Regions from separate parts of the Lysinibacillus sp. NPDC092081 genome, predicted to be linked through region 4. Evidence: riboswitches for the same ligand, from Rfam matches in the RefSeq annotation. Region 4 holds a riboswitch; each other region holds the start of a gene.

What was found. A riboswitch is a leader RNA that binds a small molecule or an ion and turns the genes downstream of it on or off. The one in region 4 is predicted to bind cobalamin.
Region 1: another riboswitch for cobalamin. It lies ahead of ACIQLB_RS10410 (hypothetical protein); the one in region 4 lies ahead of ACIQLB_RS16740 (hypothetical protein).
Region 2: another riboswitch for cobalamin. It lies ahead of nikA (nickel ABC transporter substrate-binding protein); the one in region 4 lies ahead of ACIQLB_RS16740 (hypothetical protein).
Region 3: another riboswitch for cobalamin. It lies ahead of metE (5-methyltetrahydropteroyltriglutamate--homocysteine S-methyltransferase); the one in region 4 lies ahead of ACIQLB_RS16740 (hypothetical protein).

Annotation. Positions count from the first base shown of each region.
Region 1 is NZ_JBIVRU010000005.1:45,230-52,933, forward strand. Features, by position in the region: gene ACIQLB_RS10400 (tyrosine-protein phosphatase) at 1-52, opposite strand, end outside; gene ACIQLB_RS10405 (ABC transporter substrate-binding protein) at 396-1,358, opposite strand; gene ACIQLB_RS10410 (hypothetical protein) at 1,360-1,902, opposite strand; cobalamin riboswitch at 2,160-2,361, opposite strand; gene ACIQLB_RS10415 (hypothetical protein) at 2,590-3,138, opposite strand; gene ACIQLB_RS10420 (hypothetical protein) at 3,391-3,636, shown strand; gene ACIQLB_RS10425 (C40 family peptidase) at 3,777-4,991, opposite strand; gene ACIQLB_RS10430 (ABC1 kinase family protein) at 5,539-7,527, opposite strand.
Region 2 is NZ_JBIVRU010000018.1:39,459-47,162, forward strand. Features, by position in the region: gene ACIQLB_RS19895 (DUF2621 domain-containing protein) at 1-134, opposite strand, end outside; gene ACIQLB_RS19900 (DUF1659 domain-containing protein) at 256-471, shown strand; gene ACIQLB_RS19905 (DUF2922 domain-containing protein) at 484-708, shown strand; gene ACIQLB_RS19910 (YvrJ family protein) at 797-919, shown strand; gene ACIQLB_RS19915 (SCO family protein) at 1,023-1,631, shown strand; gene ACIQLB_RS19920 (RNA polymerase sigma factor) at 1,740-2,258, shown strand; gene ACIQLB_RS19925 (hypothetical protein) at 2,251-3,156, shown strand; gene ACIQLB_RS19930 (DUF1572 family protein) at 3,331-3,867, shown strand; cobalamin riboswitch at 4,012-4,209, shown strand; gene nikA (nickel ABC transporter substrate-binding protein) at 4,561-6,171, shown strand; gene nikB (nickel ABC transporter permease) at 6,248-7,201, shown strand; gene ACIQLB_RS19945 (ABC transporter permease) at 7,203-7,704, shown strand, end outside.
Region 3 is NZ_JBIVRU010000003.1:9,310-17,013, reverse strand. Features, by position in the region: gene pdxR (MocR-like pyridoxine biosynthesis transcription factor PdxR) at 1-251, opposite strand, end outside; gene metE (5-methyltetrahydropteroyltriglutamate--homocysteine S-methyltransferase) at 1,145-3,439, opposite strand; cobalamin riboswitch at 3,623-3,801, opposite strand; gene ACIQLB_RS07460 (TetR/AcrR family transcriptional regulator) at 4,015-4,587, shown strand; gene ACIQLB_RS07455 (DUF5367 domain-containing protein) at 4,603-5,001, shown strand; gene ACIQLB_RS07450 (VOC family protein) at 5,061-5,423, shown strand; gene ACIQLB_RS07445 (C40 family peptidase) at 6,100-7,461, shown strand; gene ACIQLB_RS07440 (UDP-N-acetylmuramoyl-tripeptide--D-alanyl-D-alanine ligase) at 7,509-7,704, opposite strand, start outside.
Region 4 is NZ_JBIVRU010000012.1:50,524-58,227, reverse strand. Features, by position in the region: gene aspA (aspartate ammonia-lyase) at 1-89, shown strand, start outside; gene ACIQLB_RS16755 (methyl-accepting chemotaxis protein) at 338-1,588, shown strand; gene ACIQLB_RS16750 (DUF4181 domain-containing protein) at 1,727-2,179, opposite strand; gene ACIQLB_RS16745 (amidase family protein) at 2,640-4,112, shown strand; cobalamin riboswitch at 4,207-4,390, shown strand; gene ACIQLB_RS16740 (hypothetical protein) at 4,636-5,376, shown strand; gene ACIQLB_RS16735 (GTP-binding protein) at 5,626-7,566, opposite strand.

The sequences.
Region 1 (7,704 bases), on a different contig from region 4:
GAAAATTATAGACTGCCTCAAACGGAGTAATCTTCATATCAAACTGTTTCACTCACTGCACCTCTCTCTGTTAGCAAGCATTCTCATCTCTATTTTATCGAACAATTCGATATAATACCAATTTTCACACTAGGAGATGTTATACACTACTTAGAGAGCGATAAGGGGATTTATTTGAACGTTATCTTTATTGCAGCGGAGCTAGGTGGCCGTATTACCTGATCATTTTTTCATCAAAACTGAGCGGGGTTTCTCTTTACCCGATCACTTTTCCTCCAAGCGGAGCAGGGTCAAGGAATCTTCCTAGTAAAGTGCTCACACTACCAGAGTAATTACCTATTAAAAAAGCTGCCCTTGATAAAGGACAGCTCTAAAATACTATTTTTCAAAATAGATTATTTAAATAACTCAGGGTATACTGCTTTGGCTATCAACTCAACAGCTTCGCCAATACGCGGACCCGGACGGTTTGAAATATCAGTATCTATAAAATAAACCGCTTTATTTTGAATGGCAGTGATTGAATTCCATCCATCACGAGAAAGGATTTCTGTCGTTGGGTTTTTCACATAGTTTACTGTTGTTAAAATGACATCTGGATTTTTCGCAATAATATCTTCCTCAGATACCTTTGTCCAGCTTTTGAGGTCAGCAAAAACGTTCTTAACATTTGCAGCATTTAAAATCTCTTGTTGGAATGTACCAGAACCAGGTGTATATATGTCTGGCTTTGGACTAATTTCGAAATAGATATTTTTTGGCTCTTTCACATCTTTGACTTTCGCTTGAACTGCCGCAATTTTAGCTTTAATATCTTCATTTAACTTGTCGCCTTTATCTTTGATTCCCATAACCGTTGCGATTTGTTGGATATCCCCATAAACATCATCAAATGATTTAGCTGATTGAATGGCAAATACTTTAATACCTGCGTCTTCGAGACCTTTTAAGGCATTTAAATTTTCTTCATCGCCTCCAGTTGTATAGGCAATAACGACATCTGGCTTTAACGCTAAAATACGCTCACTATTGAATTTTACAGAATCAGAAACACGCTCAATTTTTTGCGCTTCTTCTGGATACGTATCATACTCAGTTGCACCAACGATTTTATCACCCACACCTAGAGCAAATAGAACTTCTGTATTACTTGGTTGCAATGAAACAACCGTTTTAGGTACGGCATTAAACTCTACTTCTACGCCTCGGTCATCCTTAACTTTATAGCTAGTTTTCTCAACTTGTTGATCTTCTTTAGAAATAGTCTCTTTATTAGTATCCGCTTTCGTGCCACAGCCAACTAATACGAGTGCTAGCATTAACACAGAAAGCCATTGTAGCTTAAACATTTTCTTCATTTCATTGATTCTCCTTTTTCTTTTTCATCGGGTATGACTTGCTAATAAACGGTATTTCAGCAATACCAGCCTGCTGATTCATAAAGACAGCCATTACAAAAAATACATTGGCTAGTAATCCTAAATAATCAAAGAGAATAGCAGGTACTTCCCGTTCTTCAGATACTTTGTGCAAAACTCGATATGATTTTTTCGCCTCACTACGGCATAAATGTAATGCAGTAGCAGCCTCTGTTCCTTGAGGTAATACAAAGTTCTGTATTTCATCCTTAACATGACTAACATAGAAATCATAGCGATCACTGAGCCAAGTCAAATCATCTTCGGATACCGCTAATTTACCTCGGACTGAGCCATTTACATGGTAAGCCATTGGTAAAATGGCTAGTAAATTATCTGCTACTACCTCTACCGTTTCCTTTTTTACCGCCGCCAAAGCGACGCCAATATGTGTTGTAAGGCTATCCGTTCGAATTTCAAAATCTACAGTTGATGCCTTTTCACGCATAAATGGATAACAAGAATAACGTGCATCTTTTTTCAAATCTAAGTCCCCGCTTTCCTTCGTGAAAAATTCTTACTTTAATTTCGCCTTGGCGTAATTGTCGTCCGGAGTCTTTATCTTCATTTAAATGAAGATAAACATCCTTCTTTGGATTTCAGCAGGTGAAATATAAGTGCACATAAAAAAAAACGTTATTTCCACTCCTAAGGAAACAACGAAAATAACATAAAAATTGTCGCATGATACGACATAGCCTATGTATTTGCCGCATATTCTCCTAGCTTCCGAAGAGTTATCTATACGTTCAAACAAAGGTCGGTCTCCTGGCTTGTACAGTTCATTCAATCACATTGTGAGTCATAAAAAACCTTCCCATCAAATAATTCGACAGTGGTATATCTTTATGATTCCTGTACTTACAGTTGCGGAAACAGCTTCGGTTTTTCACCGAATTCCCGATTATGCTATAGTTCAGCACCCTTATTCTGCAAGAATTATTCACTTGTAAAGCAGTTTAACATAGATTGATAGGAAAAAATAGCTGTGGAATTTGAATAAACCAATACGATGGAGAAAAATCATGCATGTATTACCTTTTGCACACGGATATTTTCACTGCCCCCATGGGTATTCATCCTGATCGTGCAGTCGTTTTATTTTTTCATACTTTATAAAAACTATTTCTTAACGAAGGTATTGCGCAAAAAAATAGACATTTCATAACTTTTAACGGATAGCATTCTTATATTTCTTTTTGTATTTAACATCTCTCTCTTCCTCAATTAAACGCTGTGCAATCTCTAGTAGTTTTTGGTCATTCGTTGCATCGAATAGCTTTTTAAAGGATACAATAATATCATAGCGTATTAATGTCGGGTGCTTTTCGTCTAAGCATATTTGAAATCTTTTCGCCAAATATGAAACGACTAAATCTCTTTGTACCTGCCCTGCTAAACCTATTCTCCAAATTGCCTGTAAAGTATGCCTCGCAGTCACTGTTTTTTCATCATACGTTACGGCCCAAATCTTTAAAAAGTCCTCTAATACTCTTTCTTCAGGATCACTTTTTGCTGCCAATGCGCATAAAAATTGTGCAGCACTTGCTCGCACATGTTCGTTTTTGTATGTAAGAGCCTGAATAAGTTGTTCCCAAACTGAATATGTCCAATCAACTGGTTCCTGCATAATTTTCATTAATTCTTCGTATGATTTGTATTGTATATCACGGTCACGCTCTGTTAAATTACTAAAAAGTTGCAAAATCTCTTTTTCCATGATTCATCCCTACCTTTATTGTTTCAGAACGTAAAAAATGGTGTACTTGTAAGTGTTGTCTTCATTTCTATTATTCGTTACTTTACTACTACGAAATTAAAGTCGCAAATGATTTTAATTACAAAGCAAGCTCCCGTATTGTATATTTCAAAATTATCAGAAACGAGGCTAAACATGCAAGGGAACATTTCTTTCAGTTATGTAAAGATACATTTTACACGTTAGCTTTATTATTGGAGGTGTCACACTTTATTGGCCTCTTTTAAAATCCAACCAAAATACACAATAACGATGACAATCATTATATGGATAACTAGTAATATTCCTTCTCTCGGCCCCATTATCATTTTAGTAACTAGGGCTATAGTAGTAAAAATATCTACTTATGTAAATTTATTCATCATAGATGTTATTTTACTCATTATTCGTCGAGTAGTCGACCCTAAATTAATGGATCACCCTATCGGTTGCGTGATGGGTTTACTCGCTCGATCTTAAATATAGCATTGTTTGAAGTAATATTTTAATCAGTTGGTTATGGGCTAAACTCTAATACTCATCAAATAATAAAAAAGATCATCTTTGTTTTTACAAAGATGACCTTTTCGCTATTTAAATCGTCTATATAATAGTAAGGCTTATTGAATACGACCGAAGCCTACTAAATATTGATTCCACCAATCAAGTGATTCAACAACAACACCTTTGTTTTGAGCATCGATCATCGTGTTGTTTCCTAAGTAAATACCTACATGCGCTATGCCTGAACCATAGCTGAAGAATACTAGGTCACCTACACGTGCTTCACCTGCTGAAATACGTTGTGTCGCTAAATATTGTTGTGATGCTGTACGTGGTAAAGATACGCCTGCTTGTTTGTAAGACCATTGTACAAGACCTGAACAATCAAATCCTGTTGATGGGTTACTGCCACCCCAAACATAGCTACGGCCTAGGAATTGCTTTGCAGTTGAAATAGCATCACCTGAAGATGCAGTACCTGAACCAGAACCAACAACGACTTGTTGTGTTGATTTTTCATTGTTCGCTTTGCTGCTGTTGTTAGCGTTGCTACCATTGTTAGCGTTGCTGTTGTTACTGTTACTATTGTTGTTTGTTGCTTGTACAACTGGAGTAGCTGCTTGAAGTGCACGTAAACGAGCTGCTTCTTCCTCTGCTGCTTTACGTTCTGCTTCTAAACGTTCTTCTTCTTGTTTCGTTGCAATTTGTGCCTTTAATGCAAGAGATTTCGCTTCATTTTCAGCTTTTTTTACTTCCATTTCGCTTTCCTTTTGTTGAAGCTCTTGGAATTGCTTTTGAAGCTCTTTTTGTTTTTCATCTAATGTTGTTTTTTGATTCTCTAAGTTAGCCTTATCTGCTTCTTGTTGATCTACTAATTCTTGGTCAGCATCCATTAATGTTTTTACCGCTACGACACGGTCCATTAAATCTGCAAAGCTTTTTGAGTCAAGAACCGCACTTAAATAAATACCCACAGTAGTATCTTGAGCTTGGTATGCAGCCATACGATCACTTAAAATCGCTGAACGTTGCTCAATACGTTTTTTAGTATCTACAATATTTGCATCAACTTCTTTAATATCTGCTTGTACTTTGTTAAATACTTTTACTTTTTCATCGATCTCTTGTTGTAGTTTAGTTAATTCGTCTTGAAGTTTTTTAACCTCTGTATCTATTTTAGCTTTCTTATCAATCATTTGTTGAGATGTTTCTTCTGCGTGCACTACGGTTGGTTGAACTGTATTAAATAATAAGCCGCCAGCTAGTGCTAATGCTAGCACCATCGACTTACGCCATTTATTTCGTTTACCCACGTTATTCTTTCCCTTCACTAGTCAATTTCGCTCTTAGTATTTTAATGTAATCACTGGAACGATTTCTTGCATTTATTCTTATATTTTATTAGCCTTTTAAAGTTTAGCATTATTAGCATAACTTTTATACTATTTCACGTCTTTTTAATCGTTTAGTAAAACTCGAAACATTCTTGTAACATTCACGTAAATTCATAGATATTCTACAAAATAACGTTTTATTCTACATAACAACGTTTTTAACTACTTTACCATTAGACCCACTATTTGTTTTGTAATGTTTTTGTAATATTTATCGAGCGCATTTATCAATTATGCTCTGGCATAATTGCGTCCGGAATCGGTTAGGCCAACATGAAGTTGGTCACTAAGGCGTTTTCACAGGATGTGAAGTTCTTAGCCTCAGTTCCTCTATTTCAGCAGATGTTTGGACACCAGCTGAAATAAGTTAAAATAAAAAGAGGGTAGGGAGCATTTCCCCTACCTCAGCTTGTTGACTAAAGAATAGATATCAATAATGTGTTTTAATAATCAAAGATTGATTTTCACTCCGAGTTGGCGCTTCCTATTGCCTCATAGAACGTAGCGCTTGGATAGAAAGCCGTACTAAAAGAATGGCACATAAAAATAAGCCTAAGTATGCGGCTGTATTTAAGTAAACAGCGTACGTGTCACGAATAAATTGTGAGATTGCTAAAAGTGCTACAGAAATAATGCCAAAGGTAATACCTACGAGAAGTAAGACGAAACGGGAAAACAAATTCGTAATAAAACGAGCATTATCCTCATCCGAAAAAACATCGTGATGTAAGATGATTTTTCCGCTCTCCACCCGTTGAATGAGCTGGTCAACTCGTCTTGGCATTTTGCGCAATGCCGGAATAAGCATTGCTAATTCTTCTTGTATACGTTCCTTTGTTGCCATCGGTTCTTTAAATGGCTTCAGGAAGGTTGCGCGCATATATGCGGATGAAAAATCTTTCGCTTCCGTAAAAATATCAAAACTTGGGTCAATTACCCGTAATGTCCCCTCCAATGTTACTAATGAACGCAGCGCTAAACCTACTGCTGGATAGAAAGCAAGACCGAAATCACGAACAACCGTAAATAACGCATGTATTAATTCCACTGTTGGAATTCGATCCACGTAAGAGATTTTCAAGAGAATTTGATCAATTGCTTGCTCTATCTTTGCACGATCTGCATGATCAGCATTTTCAACCAATAATGTTAAGCCGTCAAATAAAGTACTTGAATCAGTTAGATGAATCCCCATTAAAATTAGCTTTAAGCCCTCTTGTTGTGTAGCTCCCAAACGGCCAACAGCCCCAAAATCAAGAAGGATCGGTGTGCCATCCATCTCATCAATATGAATATTTCCTGGATGTGGATCTGCATGAAATATACCCGAAAAAAGCATTTGTTCAATGAAGGAGTATAAAACAGTCCGTGCAAACTGCCTACGATTATTTTCTAATTGATTAAATTCAGCCGCAGCATTTGCAACGCTTTTCCCCCGTACATATTCCATGACAATAATATTTTCATGACAATATTCTGGATAGATTTTAGGAATCCTTACCTTATAATCGCTTTTGGTAAGAGCATTCGTCACCTGCATTGTATTACGAGCCTCAATATCTAAATGAATTTCCTCGCGTAACCCATCGCCAAATCCTTTAGCAAGCTCTCGGAAACCAAGTGACTCAGCCCATGTAGACTTGTTTGAAAGCCAATTGGCAAATTCCTCTAAAATATCGAGATCGTCTCGCATGATTCCCTTCACTTCTGGACGTAGTAGCTTCACCACGACTTCATCAAAATTTTTCAATCGTGCCTTATGTACTTGTCCAATAGATGCTGCCGCAATAGGCTCCATTTGAAAGCTTGCAAATATTTCATTCATAGGCTTCGGAAGTGAATCTTCTAAAATTTGTGTTACCTGCTCTGACGATAATGGCTTCACACTATGTTGTAATTTCTCTAACTCGTCAATAAAGATAGGTGAAAACAGTTCCCTACGAGTAGAAAGTACCTGACCAAATTTAATAAATATTCCACCACACTGCTCCAAAGTCACCCTTAAAGCAATAGCAAGCTCCTTTTCATTTTCTCGTTGTCTTGTGTATTTAATCGTTTGAACAACGCCATTTGTCACTGCTATTTTTAACACCTGACGCAAACGCTTTTGCTGTCGCCAGTAGCTACGAAGCCGCAATAATAAATTTTTTTTGCCATTCCGGCGATCTCTAGCTGTAATACCACTTGGATCGAAAAGTTCAAAAACGAGATAGAGCAGCATCGAAATTAGTAGCATGCAGCCAATCCAAACAAGTGTACTGACCTCTGTCACTGTTTGCATCATTGGTTCGTATAAAAAGTTTGTATGACGTAAATAGGTATACCAGTAAACAAAGGACGTTAGCGTCACACTAATGACTACAGAAAGAACCCTACGTATAAAATTAATGTTTGAACCAATTAATCGACCACTTACAAAATAAATAAGCCCTGATACAACAATGATTTGGATTAAAAATTTCAAAAAAATCAACAGCGTCACCTCCGATGCTATTTCCTAATACTGCTAGTATAACAAATTACGACCTGTACTTCTTTTAATGTTTAGAACGAGTAACCAGAGAAATAGTTCTTTATTAAAGGATATGGTTTTGAACCACTTCACTGCACTCCAAGGTCTCATCTGCCTATACAACCTCAGATGTAGATT
Region 2 (7,704 bases), on a different contig from region 4:
AAATCAGATTTACCGTCCTTCTTTGGTAATGCCTTTAAAAATTTGCGGAACATAAAAAATCCGCCGATCGCCATCAATGAAATGAGTACAACTACCCAAAATAGGATAAACCATAAAAACCAACCACTTAACAAATCGTTCACCTCTTTGCCTTCTCTCACTCTATTATAAAAGCTTACAATAAAAAATTCATCCTAAATGTCCCTTTTTTAGCAATAAGTCAGTATATATTGTGAAAGAAAGGAGGTGATTCTTATGGCAAAAGTCAATTTCGTAGGGGCTACATTGCGTTTAAAGTATGTCGCTGGACACAATGCCCAAAACGAGCCCATGTTCACAACAAAAACATATCGAAATTTAAACGGTTCGCATACGGGGGAGGATTTAGTAGCGGTAGCCTATGCCATTGCAAGTCTATCTTCACACGCACTAGACAGCATTGTAAAACAAGAAACAACAGATTTAACCTAAGGAGGGAAAGCTATGACACAAGTTTTAGAGCTGCAATTTGAAACAGCGGCAGGGAAAACGGCAATATTTGCGATTGATGCTCCGAAGCCAAAGGTAACAGCGGAAGAAATTCAACAAGTAATGCAAACGATCATCGCTAAAAACGTTTTTGAAGGACAAGCTGGCGCTCTGGTTGCGATGAGTGGGGCTCGCATCATTGATCGACAAGTAACAGAATTTGAACTAGGGATCGAATAATCACGAAGTGGTCTTTGCAGAATTTTCTGCAAGGACCATTTTCAGCAAAGGGCAATTTTAATAATTTAGCTGTGAAGGAGGGATCAACATGGAACAGTGGTTAAACATGATATCGGATATCGGTTTTCCTATCTTAGTGTCGTTTTATTTACTGCACCGAGTAGAAGTTAAATTAGATGCAATTCATGATGCACTTGTTTCCTTAAAGTGAAATCGATTTCACAAAGATGTACGAAAGCTGTCACTTGAGTGTCCTTGTCAATATTTACATCGTACGATAGGATGGGGTTAGTGTAAGAGGGAGCGTGTTAGAGATGAGAAATAAAATAATGGGACTTGTTCTACTTTTTGCATTAGCTGCAGTCCTTAGTGCGTGTGGAAATACAAAATTTAAAGCAGATTATAGCTTGGAATTACCAGATTTTGATCATGTCAATCAACGCGGAGAAAAAGTTTCTTTAGAGAGTTTAAAAGGGAAACCATGGATTGGTATGTATATTTTCACAAATTGCACATCAATTTGCCCACCTATGTCCTTTAATATGACGCAAGTTCAAGAAAAGCTGAAGAAAAAAGGTGTGGAAGATTATAATATTGTTGCGTTTTCCGTTGATCCTGACGTTGATAAACCAGAAGTATTAGCTAATTATTTGAAAAAATATAATGTTCCAGATGAATCAAAATGGAATCTACTTACTGGTTATTCACAAAAATATATCGAGCAGTTTGCTGTGAAATCAACTAAAATAATCGTCAAAGATGATCCTAACAGCGACCAAGTGATCCACGGGAATCAATTTTTCTTAGTAGATAAAAATGGCGTAATCGTAAAAATGTATACAGGGTTTGCTAAAAATATCGAGGATGTACCAATTGACACAATTGCATCAGATATAGAAACATATATTGATGAAAATTTATAATGGATAGAAGGAAACCGTCTCAATAAATGATGAGACGGTTTTTTTATCGATGAAATTTGATCTTTTATAACTTTAGCCTCGTTTATAGTGTAGAAGGAGGGAAAGATTTTGTCTGATACAGAATATCTAGAGCAACTAATGGAACTACATACAGAGCATTTATTTCGAATCGCTTACTATTATACGAAAGATCTACAAATAGCTGAGGATATTGTTCAAGATGTGTTTATTAAATTCTATCATCATCAGAAATATTATGAAGAAAGAGGGGAGATGAAGGCTTATTTAGCACGCATGACCATTAATAAATGTAAGGATTACTTAAAAAGCTGGGCTTATCGAAAAATTACATTTCAGCATAATTTTTTTGCTAAACAAAAAACTGTTTTACAAGATACACTCATTCATCAAGATGAACAAGCTCTTTTAGATGAAGCCATTTTACGGTTACCAATAAAGCAACGTGAAGCAATTGTCTATTTTTATTTGGAGGAAATGACGATCAAGGAGATAGCAGAGCTACTGGCAATTCCTGAGGGTACCGTGAAATCCCGTTTAAAGAAAGGGAAGGAATTATTAAAAGTAGACTTACAACATATTGAATGGGAGGTACTTTTCCATGGATAAACATACAATGCACGTATTGAAGGATGTCTCAGCTCATAAAGAAGCAATCATTCATAAGGTTCGACAACAAGTTCAGCAAGAGACGTATCCTTCAAAGCAACTTTGGCCGTATCGTGCACTGGCCGTCATGATGACATGCTCTATCTTACTATTTATTGCATGGCAAGCTTCGAAACCGATGGACCATGTAACGACAGAAATACTTCCTGAAGAAGATAAACAATCATTCAGCGATTTATTTCAAACAGAAGTTGAAGGAACAAAGACAACATACAGTCAGTTTTTTCAAATAGCAGATACATTTGAACACCACGAAAATATCAAATTTTATGCACCACTTCAGGGCTTCGAGGCTATGCAAGCAGTGGCGGCTACTATGGAGAATGCTGTCCATCTAATAGATCCTGAAAATCTTCCATTTAAATCAAATATACAGGAGGTATATGCGGTAACATCAGAGATGCAAGATGGTACCCTGCAAAAGCAAATTCAATTTAGTTATAAAGAAAAGTCTCTCACTGGAGTGGATCGTCAATATATTAATTTGACAGTAACAAATGTAAATCATAATCCTTTAGTAAACTATAACGTTATAGAAGATAGTCAGCACTTTTCAGGGGAAATCACGAATGTAGGTTTGAATTTTATGAATCCTTTGTATTATCGTGCGATGACACCAGATAAATTTTTCGCGTATGTATATTATAATTATGATGAGGCAGACAAGCGCATTTTTGGAATGATTACAAGAGCCAATGAGTTTTATACGTATTATAATGGCTATGTATATCAAATAGGCTATCAAATAAATGGTGATCAACAGGAAGCACAAGAAAAAATAGTTGCTCTTGTAAGAGAATTTATCCCGCATATAAATTCATCGGAAGCAAAGAAGTAAGGTGGAAGATAAACTGCCTGTAAAAGCTTGATTGATGAAGGCTTAGCAATCCGTGGTGATAGAACCATCCAGTGAGTAAGTATTACTTTATTTTTGTCAACAACTAGTTACCAAATTGGCACACCGCATTCTGTTTATATTAAAATAGTAGAAAAGGGATGGGGGGGATCAACAATGACGGTAGCGCAAACGTATTTAAATGTTGTCCAAAAGAGATTTAGAAGTGTCAAAGAGCTAGGCGATAAAACACTCGACCAACTTGAAGTGGCCCAATTGCACTGGGCGTATAATGAAGATTCAAACAGCATCGCAGTGATTGTAAAACACGTTAGTGGTAATATGATATCGAGATGGACTGACTTTCTAACGACAGATGGTGAGAAAGCAACGAGAAATCGTGATGATGAATTTACCGATAGCCTTCAGACAAAAGAAGAAGTTATGGCAGTATGGGAAAAGGGCTGGCAAGTATTTTTAGATGCTTTACAAAAATTAACAGAAGCTGATTTACAAGGGTTTGTAACAATAAGGGGAGAACAGCATTCCGTGATAGATGCGATTGAAAGACAAATGGCCCATTATTCACAACATGTCGGTCAAATCGTTTACATCGCTAAGCAAATAAAGGGCTCTGAGTGGCAAACAATAAGTATTCCAAAGGGACAATCTCAACTTTTCACAGAATCAATGTTAAAAAAACATCAACGATAGAAGTGTAGCCATCTCACTAGTGTGTGAATGGCTTTTTTTGTGGAATATACATAAATACCTTTGTTTAAAAATCGCAAAACTTTATTATATTCAGAAAATAAAATTGACGTGTGTCTTTGAAGCGTGTTATGTTTAGTACTAAATTTAATAATTACCATTACAAGTTTTAGGTGAAAAATAATTTTTCGCTTAATTAAAAGGAAAATGGGTGTAAATCCCATGCTGTCCCGCAGCTGTAAATGAGGAGTTTTGTTTCAAAAAAACCACTGAGTAAGTACTTGGGAAGGTGAAGCAAAATGAAGATTCATAAGCCAGAATGCCTGCTTGTAGTAAGATTCATTGTAGAGCTACGAAAGATAGGGAGATGGATGGGAAGGCTTTTACTGATGAGTTTTTCTATCCTTATTCATATTTGAATAAGGATTTTTTTATGGCTTTTTCCAAACTTAGTAGTTTACATCAAAGTGAGGTGCGAATAAAGAGAGAACATAGTTTATATGTACTTAAGACAAAAACAACTTTGAAACCTCGTACAAATTGTTTGGTTAGCGGCGCAATTCACACTTTTAGCGGCGTTCTTTAATTGGTTAGCGGCGGAATTTCGGGTTTTAGCGGGGTTCCCCGAATGCTATGGGTGGAGAAGTACAATAATTCAATCTTTCTAGCACAAATAAATAGACAGGAGCAATATTAATGTTATTCAAAAAGAAATTATTACCTTTCATGCTATTACTGATGTTAACCATTTTAGCAGGGTGTTCAAGCTCGAATGAAGGTAATGGAAGTACAACAAAAGATAACGAAGGAAAAATGATAACAATTGGCTGGCCGCTAGATATAGGGCCTTTAAATCCGCATACCTATTTACCAAACCAAATGACTGCACAAGCAATGGTGTATGAATCATTGGTAGAATATAACGATGATGGGACAATATCGCCGAAATTAGCAGAGAGATGGGAAATCTCCGACGATAAAAAAACTTACATATTTCATCTTAGAAAAGATGTCAAATACTCTGATGGGACAGCCTTTAATGCAGATAATGTCATTCGTAATTTTAAAGCAGTTTTAGCAGATCGTGAAACACATTCCTGGATGGGAATGGTGAATCATATTGTAGATGTTGTGAAAGCAGATGACTATACTATTCGATTACAGTTAGATGAACCATATTACCCCGTATTAAATGAACTGGCATTTGTTCGACCATTTCGCTTCTTAGGGGATAACGGATTCCCTGAAGGAGATGCAACTAAGAAAGGTATAAAAGCTCCGATTGGTACGGGTTCATGGGTATTAACCGAATACAAAAAAGATCAATACGCTATTTTTAGCCGCAACGAACATTATTGGGGTGAAAAGCCACTGGTAGACAAAGTAAAAGTGAAAATTATTCCTGATTCAGAATCTATGTCACTGGCATTTGAAAATGAAGAATTAGATTTAATTTATGGTCGCGGCATTATTAGCTTAGATAACTATACTTTCTTAAAAGATAGTGGTAAATACAAAACGGCTACATCTGAACCTTTATCTACACGTGCATTACTGTTTAACACACAATCTGGTCCTTTAGCAGAATTAAAAGTACGTCAGGCTATTCAATTCGCTATTAATAAAGAACAAATGGTTGAAAGTATTACCCATGGTACAGAAAAAGTTGCCAATACACTGTTTTGGGATGCTATTCCTTATGCCAACATTGATTTAAAACCAATCCTATTCAATCCAGAAAAAGCCAAGCAGTTATTAGATGAAGCAGGTTGGACTTTACAAAAAGGTGATAAAATCCGTTCCAAAAATGGGCAACCTCTTACATTAGATTTAATCTATATTGCAACAGATGCCATCCAAAAACCTATGGCAGAATTAATGCAAGGAGAATTAGCAAAAATAGGCGTCCAATTAAACCTTGAAGGCGCTGATGTTATGGTAGGGCTCCAAAAATTGATGGACAATCAAGTAGATATTAACTTCTGGCGTACAAACGGTCCGCCAACAGACCCACACAGCTTCGCAAATGAATCAGCAACACCGAATGCCAATGGCGTTTATGAGGCGAAATTAGGCCTAGATAACGCAGTACAAATTGACGACAAAATACATCAATTATTAATTGGGACGGATGAAGCGGAACGTGTTAAATTGTATAAAGATATTTTAACAATGTTCCATGATCAAGCATTATTCTATCCGATTTCATATGAAACGAATACCGTTATATACCATAAAAATATGAAAGATTTTAACCCTCGTGCATCTGAATATGATATTCCTTATGCTCAAATGGATTTAAAGTAAGAGATTGAAAAGAGAGTGGGTCTAAACATGACTCCTCTCTTTTTGCACTATGAAGACTTGGGAAGTGATGAAAGAAATGTACGAATCAACTTGGCTTTTTTGTCTAAAACGAGTTATTACATTACCATTTGTCTTACTAGGGGTTTCAATCATGACCTTTTTATTTATTCGTTTTGTTCCAGTAGAGCCAGCGAAGGTAATACTTAGACTGTCAGGAGTCGCACCGACGGCAGAAGCAATACAGTCACTACGATCGGAATTGGGCACTGACCAACCTATGTCGATTCAATATTTTATATGGTTAAAAGGTGTGTTGCACTTCGATTTTGGTACATCGTTTGTGAGTAGATTACCCGTTGCCCAAGAAATAGTAGAAAAACTACCGGCAACTTTTGAATTAGCCCTAGCTGCATTTATATGTATTATTGGCATTAGTATTCCTCTTGGTATTATAAGTGCTCTTTATAAAAATTCAGTACTTGATAAGATTATAGGCTTATTATCCATTATTAGTGTATCCATCCCAACTTTTTGGTTAGGTTTTTTTCTTTTGTACTTATTTAGTTTGAAGCTAGGCATTTTCCCGACAAATGGTAAAGGGACTATTTTACACATAATTTTACCAGCAGTATCTTTAGCATTACCCACTATCGGATTGTTTGTTCAATCAATTCGTACAAGCGTCCTAGAAGAATTACAAAAATATTATGTTCAGTATGCACATTTACGGGGTTTAAAAAAATCTGTTATTCTCAGTCGACATGTCTTTAAAAATGCTGCTATTCCGCTGACGACGATGCTTGGTATGACACTTGGAAATTTATTAGGTGGGGCTGTTATTGTAGAGCAGGTATTTAGCTGGCCAGGTTTAGGTCGCTACTTAATAGAATCAATTATTAATAGGGATTATCCAGTTGTGCAATGTTATGTTCTAATAATCGCTATTATCTATGTTTTTGCTAATTTATGTACAGATATATTACATAGAGTTCTTGATCCTCATCTAATAATGGTGAGGGGGAGAGAGTAGAGTGATTAAATTGTACAACAGATTAAACGGCAAACAATTGATTAGTATAGCTACACTCACATTCATTGGGCTGTTGGGGCTTTTAGCTCCATTGATCATGCCGAATGATCCTTTTTTGGTGGATATGTCTAAAAAGTTTTTAGCTCCATCATGGGCATATCCTTTCGGCACAGATCATTTAGGGCGATGTATACTTTCACGTATACTGTTGGGAATTCGCTATTCTTTAGGATCAGCTCTATTCATTCAATTAATAGCAAGCTTTTTTGCTATATGCATAGGGGCAATAGTAGCTTTTAAGAGAGGGATCATTGATTATTTATTTATTCGTATCTGTGATATTTTATTAGCTTTCCCAACGCTTGTTCTTGCATTCGGACTTCTAGGTATTTTGGGTCCAAGCTTAAGAAATGTATTATTGGCGCTTATATTTACTCAAACTATTTATTATTCAAGAATATTAAGGGGCTTATTTATAAGCGTTCATGAAAAAGAGTTTATAA
Region 3 (7,704 bases), on a different contig from region 4:
GTTATACCCCATATATCTTTACTAATGGTCGTACCACTTCCTCTATTTCTTTCAATCAGCCCAATCGATTCTAATTCGTCATATGCATGAACGACAGTACTTCTGTTTAAATTTAGAGCACCAGCTAAATATCTCTCTGATGGCAATGGTTTATCCGGTGGAAATGTACCATCTGCAATTCCCTTTTCAATATATTCTGCAAGTTGTTTATAGATAGCTTTTTTCGCTTTTCTATCAGGTTTCCAATCCATATATACTCACCTCATTACTTCCTTCAAACATGGTTAAAATCTTGCTTTTTTAGCAGTGTTATTCCAGGTAAAAGATTATATCTTAATATTATATCAATTGTGATTAACCATCCACTTCATCTTTATTTTAACCATCCACTTAAAAAATCAATCCTCATTTTCTATTTTATAACCAATGTTACAATGAGCATGAAATCAATTATGTCTCGGCATAATTGCGTCCGGAATCGGCTTTGCGCTTAAGCCTGCAGATATTATTTGCGCGAAAGCGAAGCGACAGCAACAACATGTTTTGTCTGTGCGAAAGCGAAGCGACAGCAACAACGTGTTTTGTCTGTGCGAAAGCGAAGCGACAGCAACAACATGTTTTGTCTGTGCGAAAGCGAAGCGGCAGCAACAACGTGTTTTGTCTGTGCGAAAGCGAAGCGGCAGCGGCAACAACATGTTGCAGGTCAGTTAGCCGTTATCGCATGGATGCAATGATTTTAGGCTAACATCCTTTACTAAATCCTTTCCGATTCCTTGACATTGGCTAACACGATGTTTGTCACACAGTCGTTGCCACATGACGTGGCGTTATTAGACTGAGTTCCTCTATTTCAGCGGGTGTTTGGACACCCGCTGAAAGAAGTTAAAACGGAATAGTAAAGCTTTTACATTACGTGAATATCGTGAGTTAATGGATTATGACGGTGTTGAGCAATACTTAAGCTAGAAAATGGTATAATCGAGTATTTCTACCATCTAACCGTCTGTTTGATTGGTCTTTGCACTGCCTCGACGTAGCTATCTTCGGTAAAATTTCTTCTGTAGTTGTCACTTCACTTTTACTATAAAAATTTCTGCCGAATATAAAGAAAACCTGACCTCTTATTAAGAAGTCAAGTTTCTACTTAAAGTATGGATTGTTGGACTTGTTGACGGAGAGTTTTTGCCGCAGCTACCATATGCGCCAGTGCTGCAACTGTTTCTGTTTCCTTCCTTGTTTTTAAACCACAGTCAGGATTCACCCAAAATTGATTTTTTGATAAAACCTGTAAGCTATCCTGCATTATACTCAGCATTTCTTCTTCACTCGGTACACGTGGACTATGGATGTCATAAACGCCTAGCCCAATCCCTTTTTCATACGGATTTACTTGCAGAGAAGAAATCAGCTCGCCATGGCTACGTGACGTTTCGATTGAAATTACATCAGCATCCAATGCACTAATTGGCTCAATAAAATCATTAAATTCACAATAGCACATATGTGTATGAATTTGTGTTTCATCCTTTACACTAGATGTAGCAAGTTTAAAAGCATTCACCGTCCACTCTAAGTAAGATCCCCAATTTTTTTTACGAAGTGGCAAGCCCTCTCGTAATGCTGGTTCATCAACCTGAATAATAGAAATATCCGCAGCTTCTAGTGCTTCCACCTCTTTTCGAAGTGCCAAAGCAATCTGATATGATACATCCTTTCGTGAAATATCATCTCGTACAAAGGACCAATTTAAAATTGTCACAGGGCCTGTGAGCATCCCCTTTACATAGCGATTCGTTTGGCTTTGGGCATAGGCTGTTTCTTTGACAGTCATCGGTACTTCCCATGCAACGTCACCGTAAATAATCGGTGGCTTCACACAGCGAGAGCCATATGATGCAACCCATGCTTTCTCCGTAAATGCAAAACCAGTAAGTTTTTCCCCGAAATATTCAACCATATCTGTGCGCTCAAATTCACCGTGTACAAAAACGTCGATATCTAATTCCTCTTGAATAGTAATCCAACGCTTTGTCTCTTGTTCTACAAACGCTGCATAATCCTCATTAGAAAGTTGTTTTTTTCGCCATGCACTTCGTGTACGTTTAACTTCGTCTGATTGCGGAAAGCTCCCAATTGTTGTCGTTGGAAACAGCGGTAATTGTAAGGCTTGTAGCTGAATCTTTTGACGTGTTTTAAAATCACTCTGGCGTTCAAAATCTTGTGCTGCCACTGTTCGAATCGCTTGTTGAACATCTCTATTTTGACGAGTTGGGTGATTTTTCAACGCTTCAATCGCCTTCATACTTTCAGATATTTTCTGATTTGAAGGACTGCCTGTGTCTTGTAAATATTTTGTTACTTCAAAGATTTCAACTAATTTTTCATCTGCAAAAGAAAGAGCATTCTTAAGAACTGGATCGATCTTTGTTTCAAGAGCAGTTGTAATTGGAACATGCTGTAAATTACACGAAGATTGAATCCATATTTCTTTAGCACCACTCAACTGTTCAATAGCTTTAATAGTTGAGCTAACCTCTGCTAGATTGGAGCGCCAAATATCTCGTCCATTTATAATACCAACCGCTAATACTTTATCTTGTGGGAAGCCAAATTGACGTAATGCCTCCATATTTTTGCCATAGCCATGTGCAAAGTCTAAACCAATTCCTTGAACAGGAAGTTCCACAATTGACTCGTATGCCGATAATGATTCGAAATATGTTTGTAGCATAATTTTAGCCTCGGGTACTGATGCAGCTAATTGTGTATATATCTCTTGAACAAGTTTAACCTCCGCTTCGTCTAGTGTTGTGACAAGAACAGGCTCCTCTAATTGAATCCACTCTGCACCAGCATCCACTAGCTCCTTTAAGACCTGCGTATAAAGTGGTAGTAATGCTAAAATAAATGTAACCTGCGATAGTTTGTCATAGCCTTTTGTTAATTTACAAAAAGTATATGGGCCAATTAATGTAGGCTTTGCTGTGATACCAAACGCTTCTTTAGCCTCTAAAAAGTCTGCCAATATTTTATTTTCTGTTAATTGCAAAGATTGTCCTTCATATTCTGGCACAATATAATGATAGTTTGTATTAAACCATTTCGTCATTTCACTGGCTACGGCTTTTTGGCTACCGCGAGCTACCCCGTAGTATGTTTGTAAATCAACTCTGTCTCCTTGCCACTCAAAGCGCTTTGGAACTAAGCCAAACATCATTGCTGTATCCAACATTCTGTCATAGAGTGTGAAATCTCCAACAGTAATCATGTCTATGCCGAGGCGGAGCTGCTTATTTATTCGTGCTAGGCGAATATCCTTTAAGTTCTGCAATAATTCATCTTCTGAAAGCTCATTTTTCCAAAAAGCCTCTAGAGCCTTTTTCCATTCACGATCTTCTCCGATATACGGATAACCAACTGTAGTACTTGTATACGCCATGTTATTCTCTCCTATCATTCAAAATAAAAAAAAGCCATTCTCCTCTTTCGGAAAATGGCTGTCATTGCATATCAAAATTAGCTATCAAGAAACAATACGAAATTCTTTCGAAATATCGCATGATTCATTGTCGCACAGGGCCGATACGGTCACATCTCACCACCTATTTCCACGTAGGTATTTGGTGTGTACTAGATATTGGCAGGTCTCCTGGCTTCTCATCAACACGCATCACAGCCTTCCCAGTTTCCCAGTGGCAATTGTGATTTGCTCCGATTTACAGTTGCGGGACAGCGTCGGATTTGCACCGACTTCCCTTTTAAGCCAAACTTTCATTCGGCACCAACTCTTACACAATATTTAATTATGTTTTACTATAACATATATTTTTCTGAAAAGTAGATTTATTTTCAGCTTTATTCGATTCCTCATGCTGCTACTATCCCGAACATATGAAATCATCGAAGACTAGCAGCATGATCCCCCGTTACTAAAACAAACTTGTAAATAGTGGAATATTCTGTTATTTTAGAGTTAGTTATTCGACTAACTAATAATAACGGAGGTATAGATGAATGGCAAAACCTACTGGTGTCGAAAAGTCAGATTTATTAATGGCTGCCAAGCAAAGTTTAGTAGAAAAAGGGATTGAAAAATTTACCTTAAAGGCCGTTGCTGAGCAAGCTAGTGTAACACAAGGAACTATTTATTATCATTTCAAATCGAAAGAGCAAATCATTCTCGAAATTGTTCAAGACATCTGTCGAAATTCTTGGAATGAGATTCTGATGACTGATCAAGAAATGATTCAATCTGCACTTCTCTCTGCAAAAAGTCGATATGAAAACGATGCCTTTTATCATAAATTATTTTTCACTTTAATCGTTTATGGCTTTACTAACCCGACTATTAGACAGCAAATTGGACAAATTTTAGCGGCTGAAAATGAACATTTATGCAAAGTTTTAGTTAAATTATGGGGTACATCACCAATTGATGGCGTGTCGATGGAAACTTGGAGCATTTTTTTCAACGCCCTTATTGATGGTTTAGCCTTACAAGTGATGATGCGGGACGATTTCAATGTAGATGTATTCTATCAGCAATTAGCAAAAATCTTTCAGACATTGCATCGTCTAGGAAAATAATTAGAGGAGGAAAATATGCGATTCTTTTTATGCTGGGGTTTTGGGATTTGGTTTATAGCAAGTGCTGCGTTTCGATTAGTAGGGCATTACTTTTTTACCCTTGAAGAACCTTTCCTCATGATTGGTGCTTATATTTTAGTTATTCCGCTTATTTGGATATCGACAATACCTATTTATTCTATGAAAAAAATAAAAGGTACACAGCGACTACTGGCTGCAATCTGCATCGCATTACCTGGAATGCTCATCGATGCAGTCGTATTATTAGTTTTCGACAATGTTTTTCCGAATATATCGCCTGATTTAGATCGTTATTTCGCCTCATGGCTCCTATTGGCCTATTCCCTTATACTTCTTACTGGTTTTATAAAGACTCCATTCATGAAGGAAAATACTATTCATTCGTCAAATTAAAGGATTTAGCAAAATTATTCTAGAAGTATATATCGATATGAATTATAGGAGGAGAAAAAATGGTTATAGGCTTACATCACGTTCAAATAACAATTCCAAAAGGTGAAGAAGAAAAAGGGAAACATTTTTACTGTCAAGTATTAGGACTAAAAGAAATAGAAAAGCCTGATTCGCTGAAAGGACGAGGTGGATTTTGGTTACAGATCGGCAATAAAGAGGTCCATGTAGGGACAGAGGACGGCTTTGATAGATTAACGACAAAGGCTCATATTGCCTATCAAGTAGAAAATATAGAACATTGGAAGAAGGTATTAACCGAACAACATGTAGAAATTTTCGATTCAGTTCCTATTCCTCATTTTGAACGCTTTGAATTTAGAGATCCATTCGGTAATAGAGTGGAGATGATTCAGGAAATCTAACTCCTTTCAGCAAATGTCCAAACATCCGCTGAAATAGATGAACTCAGTCTAAGAACGCCACGTCCTGCGGCAAAGACTGAGTGACCAACATCACGTTGGCCCAAAGCCTCCGGCGGATGTCACGTAATCGGAAAGGAGTTCACATAGGATGTTAGCCTAAAATCATCGCATCCTTGCGATAACGGCTAACTGACCTGCATCACGCAGGCCTAAGCACAAAGCCGACTCCGGACGCAATTATGCCGAGGCATAATTGATAAGAACACAGTTGAATAGAAGTTAATTTCTATTCAACTGACATGCTATTAAAAACATGACAGTTGACGTTTTAACAAAATGTCATCCAACTTTTTAATTTTATCGGAACACTTTTATGTTTTTTCGCCCAACTTTTTAGTTTTATCGATTAACTTTCGCGTATTATCACCCAACTTCTGAATTTTATCGACATCCTCCTTCTTTCGTTTCTACAAACACTTCACCCAACTGAAACATTTGTAATAAAACTGTAAATTAAGGCGATGAAGCCTTTTATATCAGATGTTTGCAGCCAACTCCTATCCACCGTGGTAACAATTACCTCAAAGAAGCCCTACTTTTTCATGCTACGATTAATTCCAGTGACAAACCAAATCAGGATTAATCCTAACAATAGCTTCAGGAGGAAATTAACAACATGAATAAACGATTTTTAACAACAACATTAGCATTGACAATCGGTTTTAGCACAGTAGGGATGGTACAGCCAACTGTTCACCCTATAGAAGTTGAAGCTGCAACAACAAATGCCCTGAATAACGCACAAGCAGTTAATGCGAAAGCGGATCAACTAATTCAAACTGGAAAAAGCTTAATTGGTAAGGCGACATACAGCAATTCCGAATACAAGGCTACATATCCTTATAAATTTTCTTGTGCTTCATTTCTCATGTACATTTTCGAGAAAAATGGTGTAGACCTTGCGACCTATAATGAAGATTATATGTTACAGCAAGGAACATCTGTTAACAGAAATCAATTACAAAAAGGTGATTTACTATTCTTTAAGAGTAAAAAAACTGGGACAGACCCTGACCATGTTGGTATGTATATCGGGGACAATAAAATGATTCACATGGCTGATTCCCAACAAAATATTGTTATTTCAGATTTAAATAGTAAGCCATATTATACGGATAATTATGTAGGTGCCCGCAGAGTTTTACCTACATTACTTTCAGCTAATCCTGCAACAAAAGGCGATAAAATCGTTGAAAGCGCTTATAGCTATAAGGATAAAGTAACTATGGGTACAACGAATAGTGAACAGAGTCTACGTTTTACAGGGCCTGGGTTTGTAGAGTATGTTTATCGTAAAAGTGGCGTAAACCTTGGTACTACAAATTTAAAGGAACAAATGAATCTAGGAACGACAGTTTCACGTGCTAATTTAAAGAAAGGTGATTTAATTTTCTTTAATAGTGTCGCAGGCTCTCAAACACCTTCACTTGTAGCCATTTATGCTGGGGACCAACGTATAATGATTCCAAGTTCAAGTGGTATTACGACAAGAGTATTGTTCGTTGACTATTATAATCAGCATTATATTACTGCAAAACGTGTTACGTCAGATAACTCAACTACAGCTCCAGCTCCAAATCCAGGCCCTAGCACGCCTTCTACTACTGCTGATAAAATCATCTCTGCTGCCTCAAATTTGAGTAGTAAAGCAAAGTTTGGCTATTCGTATGATGAAAGCTCACTTACGTTTACGAGCGCAGGATTTACCTACTATGTTTTTAAACAGCAAGGGATTGATTTAAAAGATAAATTAGCAAGCAGACAAGCATTAGTTGGGACTAAAGTGGAAAAAGCACAGTTACAAAAAGGAGATCTTATTTTCTTCTCTACTAACAATGGTGGAAAAGATATTACACAAACAGGCATTTATCTTGGTAATAATCAATTTATTAGTATGACAACTAATAATGTTGTAAAACAAAGCTTAACTTCAACATGGGCAAATCAAAACTATGTAACAGCCCGTCGTGTTTTATAATAAAAAAAAAGAAGTATTCCTCTATTGGGAATACTTCTTTTTCTAGCTTATTTTTTATTTTTTAATTGATTCGCAAATTCTATCATAGATTTACTGGACATCGGGCCTTTAATAAGTACAATGGTTTCACTATCTAGCTTATGCTTTAGTACATCTAAAACGCCTGTAACATCTTTAAACATATGAACATCTGCCTTGGTGCCTTCCTTCAACGCTTGGTTCGCAATATTTTCTGCTCTATTG
Region 4 (7,704 bases):
TAACGAAAGAGCAATTAGATTTAATTCTAGATCCATATGAGATGACACATCCTGGTATTGCCGGATCAAGTATTATGAAATTAAAATAATTTATTATGAAAGCACTTTGTCTAAGGCAAAGTGCTTTTTTGTTTTTAAAAACTATTATGTCAATAAATTTTAGGAGTCATACTTTTATATCACATCTTCATTGAAACAATGGTTTTTGATATTACGAAAGTACTTTCTCATTTGTAAATCATTTTCCTTACAAAAGTTGGTCTTTTTTCTATGAATTTCAGGAGAATTAAACTATAATGACTACATTGGAATAATATAATAGTTGGGGGAATTTAGTATGAGTTTACGTAAAAAAAGTATAATTTGCTTTTCTACTTTAAATGTTCTCATGGGTATCATTTTAATTATAGACCTAGCAAATTTAACTTCATTAAAATGGCTATCCACTTTATTAACGGTAATTGGGATTACTATGACATTATCTTGTATTTTCTATGTGAAATTTAAAATTATTAAGCCTATTAATCAATTAGCAGAATCCGCTCAAGCAATCGCTGATGGAGATTTGCATACTGCTCCGATTGAAATAAATTCCAATGATGAGATTTCAGACTTAGCTAAAGCGTTTATAGAGATGAAAGAACAATTACATACGATGACACAAAAAATTGCCAGTAGTTCTACAGATTTATCAGCGAGCATAGAGGAGTTATCAGCAAGTACAAATGAAATTACAAATGCAGTTAACGAAGTTGATTCACAAATGGAGAATACGACTGAGGGTCTTAAGAAAGCAGCACAGTCTGCAAATGAAAGTGCTATTGCTATGCAAGAAACTGCTGATGGCATTGAACGTATTACCGTGGCAACGCAAGATGTATTTGATCATGCAAAAGAAGCAAATGACATTGCAGGCAACGGTGCGGAAATTTTACATGTGGCTAAAAATCAGATGGAATTTATTTCGACTTCTACTGAAAAAACAAGTGAATTAATGCAGCAATTATCTGGAAAAATGACGGATATCAAATCTATGACAGACATGATTACGGCTATTACGGATCAAACGAATTTGCTTGCATTAAATGCAGCGATTGAAGCGGCTCGTGCTGGAGAGCATGGTAAAGGCTTTGCAGTAGTAGCAGAGGAAGTTCGAAAATTGGCTGAGCAATCTAAGCATTCGGCTATTCAAATTGTCGAGCTAGTAGTGGGCATTGAAAGTGATACAAAACAAGTAGCTACTTCTGTCGAAGAGGACTTGAAAAATGTTCAACAGGGCGTCTATGTTATTGATGAGGCTACAAAGTCGTTTGGTACGATCTCTCAGCATGTTAGCAAAATGACGAACCAGCTAGAGGATATATCCGCAACGGCTGAAGAACTTTCAAGTAGTGCGAATGAGGTGACAAAATTAGTATCGACAATCGCTAATGGAATGGATAGTTTGTCTAATTCTACAGAGGTCGTTCTGCAGTCAGTTGATGAGCAAAGTGCCTCCATGCAAGCAGTCAACATGGTAGTGTCACAAGACTTATGTGCACAGGCTGAAAATTTACAAAAGCTGACACAGAGATTTAGTAGACACTAATTGAAAGAAATATAGTATTCATTAAAAAAGGCTATTTTGCAGGAATAAATTTTTTCTGCGAAATAACCTTTTTTATTTTATATGAGGCGGATTGATTAATCTTTGTTACTAGTGATAGCGTAGAGCCGATTCCTTTACTTAATAGCTTCGAAATAAAATATTAAATAAGCCGAAAAAATCCGTTTTTATCGTCAAAAATACTATGCTAATCATAAACAACATTTCTGCGAGAGTAGCAACAAAATCTCTTTTATTTTCCGCATATCTCCATTCCATAAATGCTCGTAACATTTCAGATGCTATTAAAAAGACAATCATGATAAACCACGGTTCTGAATACCGAAAAATTCCAACTTTATCATAGTGAATTGTTTGATACGAACTAATTAAAAATAGAATCATAAAAATTATTCGTACAGACCAATCTAGTTTTTTATGTCTTTCGTTAATGTGATTATAAGAAAACCATTTCTTTCTTTCGACACCTAACAGCCTTCTAATGACAAATTCAAAAGTACTAATTACTAAAACAAGCACAATTAGAAAAAGCATTAGTGTTCCAAATTCGATATTAATATTATTCAATTTCATTCACCTCACAACCTGATCTTTTCTTAACTAAACGAAAGAGGTAGTAACTCTAGATTATTTAATTTCTATAATACATAAACTTCCTGATAAAACATGAAGAGTTATATTCCACCCTTCACTGACTTTTTGAAAATATTTGATATATAAAGACGCGCCATATATGCACATTGTGACACCCAAATGCCTCTAAGCTTCTTCATATGATCCCGAATCCCACCCTTTTCTAAACTAACTGAAAATTTTATCTGTATAGAGAGTGTAGCACAGCAGATCATTATTTGGTAATTAATTGGAGAGTGTACGACAAACGGAAGTACCGGTTATATGCATACACGAGTATTCGAGTGCGGGAGCATGGGGAGACTTTGAAATTTATTTAAAAACACTAAAAGATGAAATTATGATTTAGGTATTATTTGATTTTATTGGTATAATATTGAAAGAAAGGTAGGGGGTATGAATGGGGATAAATTTTAATAGCTTTTTTAAAGAAGAATTGTCAGTAATCGATATTCAGACAGCTATGGTACAAGGTGATATAACATCAAAAGAAATAACTATGTATTATTTACACAGAATTGCTAAGTATGATCAAGGTGGACAGAAGATTAATTCTATGCTTGAAATTAATCCAGAAGCGATATTTATTGCCGAAGCATTAGATGAGGAAAGACTAACAAAAGGGGCTAGAGGGCCTCTACACGGAATTCCGGTAGTTTTAAAAGATAATATCGAAACGAAAGATTTTATGCACACTAGTGCAGGCGTAATTGCATTAGAAAATTATTTAGCTAAGCAGGATGCATTTCTAGTAAAAAAGCTCCGTGAAGCAGGGGCAGTTATTTTAGGGAAAACAAATATGACTGAATTAGCAAATGGTATGTCGAGTACGATGTGGGCAGGTTATAGTTCTCGAGGTGGTCAAACACTTAATCCTTATGGTGATCCAGAACTTTTTGTGGGAGGATCTAGTTCGGGGTCAGCAGTAGCGGTAGCATCGAATTTTTCTGTTTTATCAATTGGAACTGAGACAGACGCCTCGATTTTAAGTCCTGCTATTCAAAATTCAGTAGTCGGCATAAAACCGACTGTTGGGCTCATTAGTCGACAAGGCATTATTCCGTTTACATACTCTCAAGACACAGCAGGGCCAATGGCTAGAACAGTAACAGATGCAGCTATTTTATTGGGCGTATTAACAGGAGTAGATCAAGACGACGTCGCTACATATAAAAGTGAAAGAAGATTATATAAGGATTACACCAAGTTTTTAGATGTAACGGGATTAAATGGTGCTAGAATTGGTGTTTATAATAATGCCTCAAAAGCTTATTATGACTCAGGGGAATATGATGAAACACTTTTTAATAATGCCATTCAGGTTTTAAGAGAGCAAGGAGCCGAAATTATAGAAGGAATCGAAATCCCTTCTTTTCATAGAGACTGGAAATGGGGAGTACCGCAATATGAATTAAAGCATAGTTTAAATAATTTCCTTGTTAATCTACCTTCTCACATGCCTGTCCATTCTATCTCTGAGTTAATTCAATTTAATAAACGTTCAAAAGGAAAGTCGTTGAAATATGGGCAGGATAAATTGGAATCGAGAGAGAAATTATCGAACACGTTAAGAGATTCTGACTATTTACATGCAAAACTAGAGGATTTGTATTTTTCTCAAGAACAAGGAATCGACTATACATTAAAAAAATATGAATTAGATGCGATTATTTTTCCATCATATATAGGTTCGACAATAAGTGCGAAAGCTGGATATCCGTCTATTGCCGTCCCAGCAGGGTATATGGAAAATGGGAGACCGTTTGGTATAACTTTCGCAGGAACTGCATTTAGTGAAGATGTTCTAATAAAACTCGCATTTTCATTTGAGCAAGCAACTAAATTACGAAAAGCTCCGAAGTTGAGTGAGTAGTTTTAAAATATCTAACTGCCTCAATTGACTTTAAAAATACAGTACTTTACTATTAATAGTAAGAAATCTGGTATTTTCCAATTTCTTTACAACTGAATAGCGTGGAGTAATAGGTGTAAATTGCGTGCGATTTACTTAAATGGGAAGTCGGTGCAAATCCGACACTGTCCCGCAACTGTAAATGTGAGCGACTTTTCATAGACCACTGTTTAACGACGGGAAGGGGAAAAGTAGTGATGATCATGAGTCAGGATACCTGCCTATTATGAGTACACACCATAACCCTACGAGGAATAGGAGGTGGCATGTTGACAAAACAGAATGCTCTGTTCGTCACTGTACGTCAAACGCCCAAGATAAAAGAAGGTATTTGCTGTCGAGCTAATTCTTTCATATTTGGGCATTGTTTGACATTATATGATGAACGAAAAAGATAGAATGAAGGATTTCCTCGCGTTAATAGGAAATCCTTTTTTTACTGATGACTTCCGTTTTGAAAATATGTACGAAAAGAGGATGCAGTATGACGAATATTCATGTATATACAGCACAGCAACCACAATCTTTAGATATGAAAATTTGTAAGCAGCCACGCACTGAAGTTACTAAGAAAGCTACAACAAGAATGGTTGTAGAATCACTTGTTGATCAATTAATAGCTAGCAATCTTATTAGTAATGAACGATTATTTGAGCAAATTTTATATAACAAAGATATTATTTGGATTCAAAATGAAAATATTAAAGGGCACCTTTTTGCAAAGGCGGATATAACAGATCAGCTTAAAACAAAAACAAATAGTTTTATGATGTATATGCCGACAAATCCAATTGTGTATGAGGTGAATGGTGAGCATTATCATTTAATTACACGCATAGATTCGACGCGTGCAAAACCAAATTTAGAGCGACTTTCCCAAGATCCTAATCCAATATTAAGTGCTGCTCGGGTCAATGATTTATTGTGCTCGATCGTAATGCGCTTTTATGAAACATATTTCGAGGATCTATCACAGGTAGCTCATAAAGACAAAAAACTGATTAATTTTGTAGAGCGAGAGTATCATCAATTTTTAGAAGCTGTGAAGGAACTTAATGATTATCATTTAAACTGGCATCCACGTGGTAACGGTCATGAACTATTGCTAGAATTAATTGATAATTTGCAACTTTTGAGAAGCCGACCTGGCAAGATTTTAATCGATTTTTCTACTTCCCATAGCCACGTTGTGGAACCTTCATATCGCATTTTTAAACAAGCATAGAAAACAGTACAAGCTTTATAAAAATAGTCGTGCTGGGTGAAGAAGAATACCCGCGAAAGCAGGGTAAATACCCGCGGAAGCAAGGTAAATACCCGCGCAAAGGCAGAATACCCGCGGATGCACAGTAAATACCCGCGAAAGGAGAGCAAGTACTCGCGCAAAGCAAGATTACCCGCAATAGCATAGTAAATCCCCACGAAACATAATAAACAGGACGATGATATAAAATCATGTCCTGTTTTTATGAATTCAGTCAATACAATGCATAGCTGCTTCTGCTTCTTGCCAAGGAACGGAGTAGCCCTTGCCTTTTGTACAAAAAATACTAGAGGATGTATACTCGGGGTCGGCGTTTTTATCGTAGCCAATTTGTGCAATGATGTCTTCCGTATTGTGACACACATCATAACCATCAAATTGTAGAGAAAGTACGCCCTTACCATTAGTATAGGCAGCAAAGGTTGTACTGTAGCTCATAAATGTTGCGACAGGGGCTCGACCGGTTAAAATCGCATCATGTTCAGTTAAGATTGGCGCTTCAAATGTACCAGCAGCTTGTTGAATATCGGTCATCATGCGGCCGATAAAATCACTAGGAGCTTTTAGCTTAAAGCGATAATACGGCTCTAGTAATACATTTTCTGCTTGCTCTAGCCCTTGCCGTAATGCTCGAAATGATGCCTCACGGAAGTCGCCACCATCAGTATGTTTAATATGTGCGCGTCCCGTTAAAAGAGTGAAGCGAACATCTGTCACAGGGAATCCTGTTAACAGCCCATGATGAGCGCGCTCGAATAAATGTTTTTCAATGAGTCGTTGATGCCCTACCGATAAATCATCCGCATGACATGCATTGACAAATGTATTACCAGTACCGCGTGTATTTGGCTCCATCAATAAATGTACTTCTGCATAATGCTTTAATGGCTCAAAATGACCATAGCCTGTCACCGTTGTTGCGATCGTTTCCATATATAAAATCTGGGGTTCGCTAAATGAAATGTCTAGTGAGAAGCGTTTATTAAGCACGTCGACAAGAACCTCGAGTTGGATGACACCCATAATATGTACATGAATTTCTTGAAATTTTTCATGCCACAGCACACGTAATGATGGTTCTTCCGCTTCGAGTGTGCGGAAAATTTTTAATACATCCTTTATATGTTGATCGCCTTCATATTGTACTTTCGCCTGTAATGTCGGTACTAATTCATAAGGCTGCGGGTTACCTGAATTACCAATGATATCTCCGATGTTTGCTTGACTAATTCCTTTAACAGCGAAAATCTCCCCGGCCTCGACCTCTTGAACTGTTACATAACGACTGCCATTGTATAGTCGAATCTCAGTCACTTTTTCTGTTACATCTCCAAAGGAAAATTCATCACGCACATGTAACGTTCCTTGTTGTGCCTTTAAAAAAGTTAAGCGTTGATGCCCATCATGACGAATTTTAAACACTTCACCTTGGAACGGGGCATTGTTATTTAAATGTGTTTCTGTAAGTAGGGGAAGCTGTGCTAGGAATTCCTTTATCCCAATATCTTTCAAGGCAGAGCCAGAAAAACATAGAAAGGCCTTTTCCTGTTTAACCATCGTTTGTAAGTGAGTAAGGCAGCTAGAGCTATCCAATGTCTCATTAAGAAAAGCATCGAGAAGCTGCTCATCACGTTCAGCAAGCCACTCCATCATGTGAGTTGAAACATAGTCCGAACGGAGCGGTTCATCTACTAATAGTACATCCTGAGAGCAGTCCTTTTGAAGCTGTGCCATTACGGCTCCAACATCCGCTCCTTCACGGTCAATTTTGTTGATAAAGAAAAAGGTTGGAACGTGATATTGGCGTAAAAGTTGCCACACTGTTTCCGTATGACCTTGTAGTCCTTCAACCGCACTAACAATAATAATGGCATAATCCATAACCCGAATTGCACGCTCCATCTCTGGCGAGAAATCGACGTGTCCAGGTGTATCGATTAACGTATATGTATCATTTCCAATCGTCATGCGACCTTGCTCTGCAAAAATCGTAATGCCTCGCTGACGCTCTAGCTCATGATTATCTAGAAATGTGTCCTGGTGATCTACTCGACCACGGGCTTGAATACTGTTTGTATGAAATAGTAACTGCTCAGAAAATGTTGTTTTTCCTGCATCAACGTGAGCAAGTACTCCAATTGTTACATTCATAAAAAATCCTCGTTTCTATTAATTCATATCAACATTGTAACAGAAATGGGTGAAAAAATATTTCGTGTAGAGTTTATGTCGCAATAGTGTTAATATATTTATGATTATGATTTATTTGTAAGATTGTGTATCTGATTA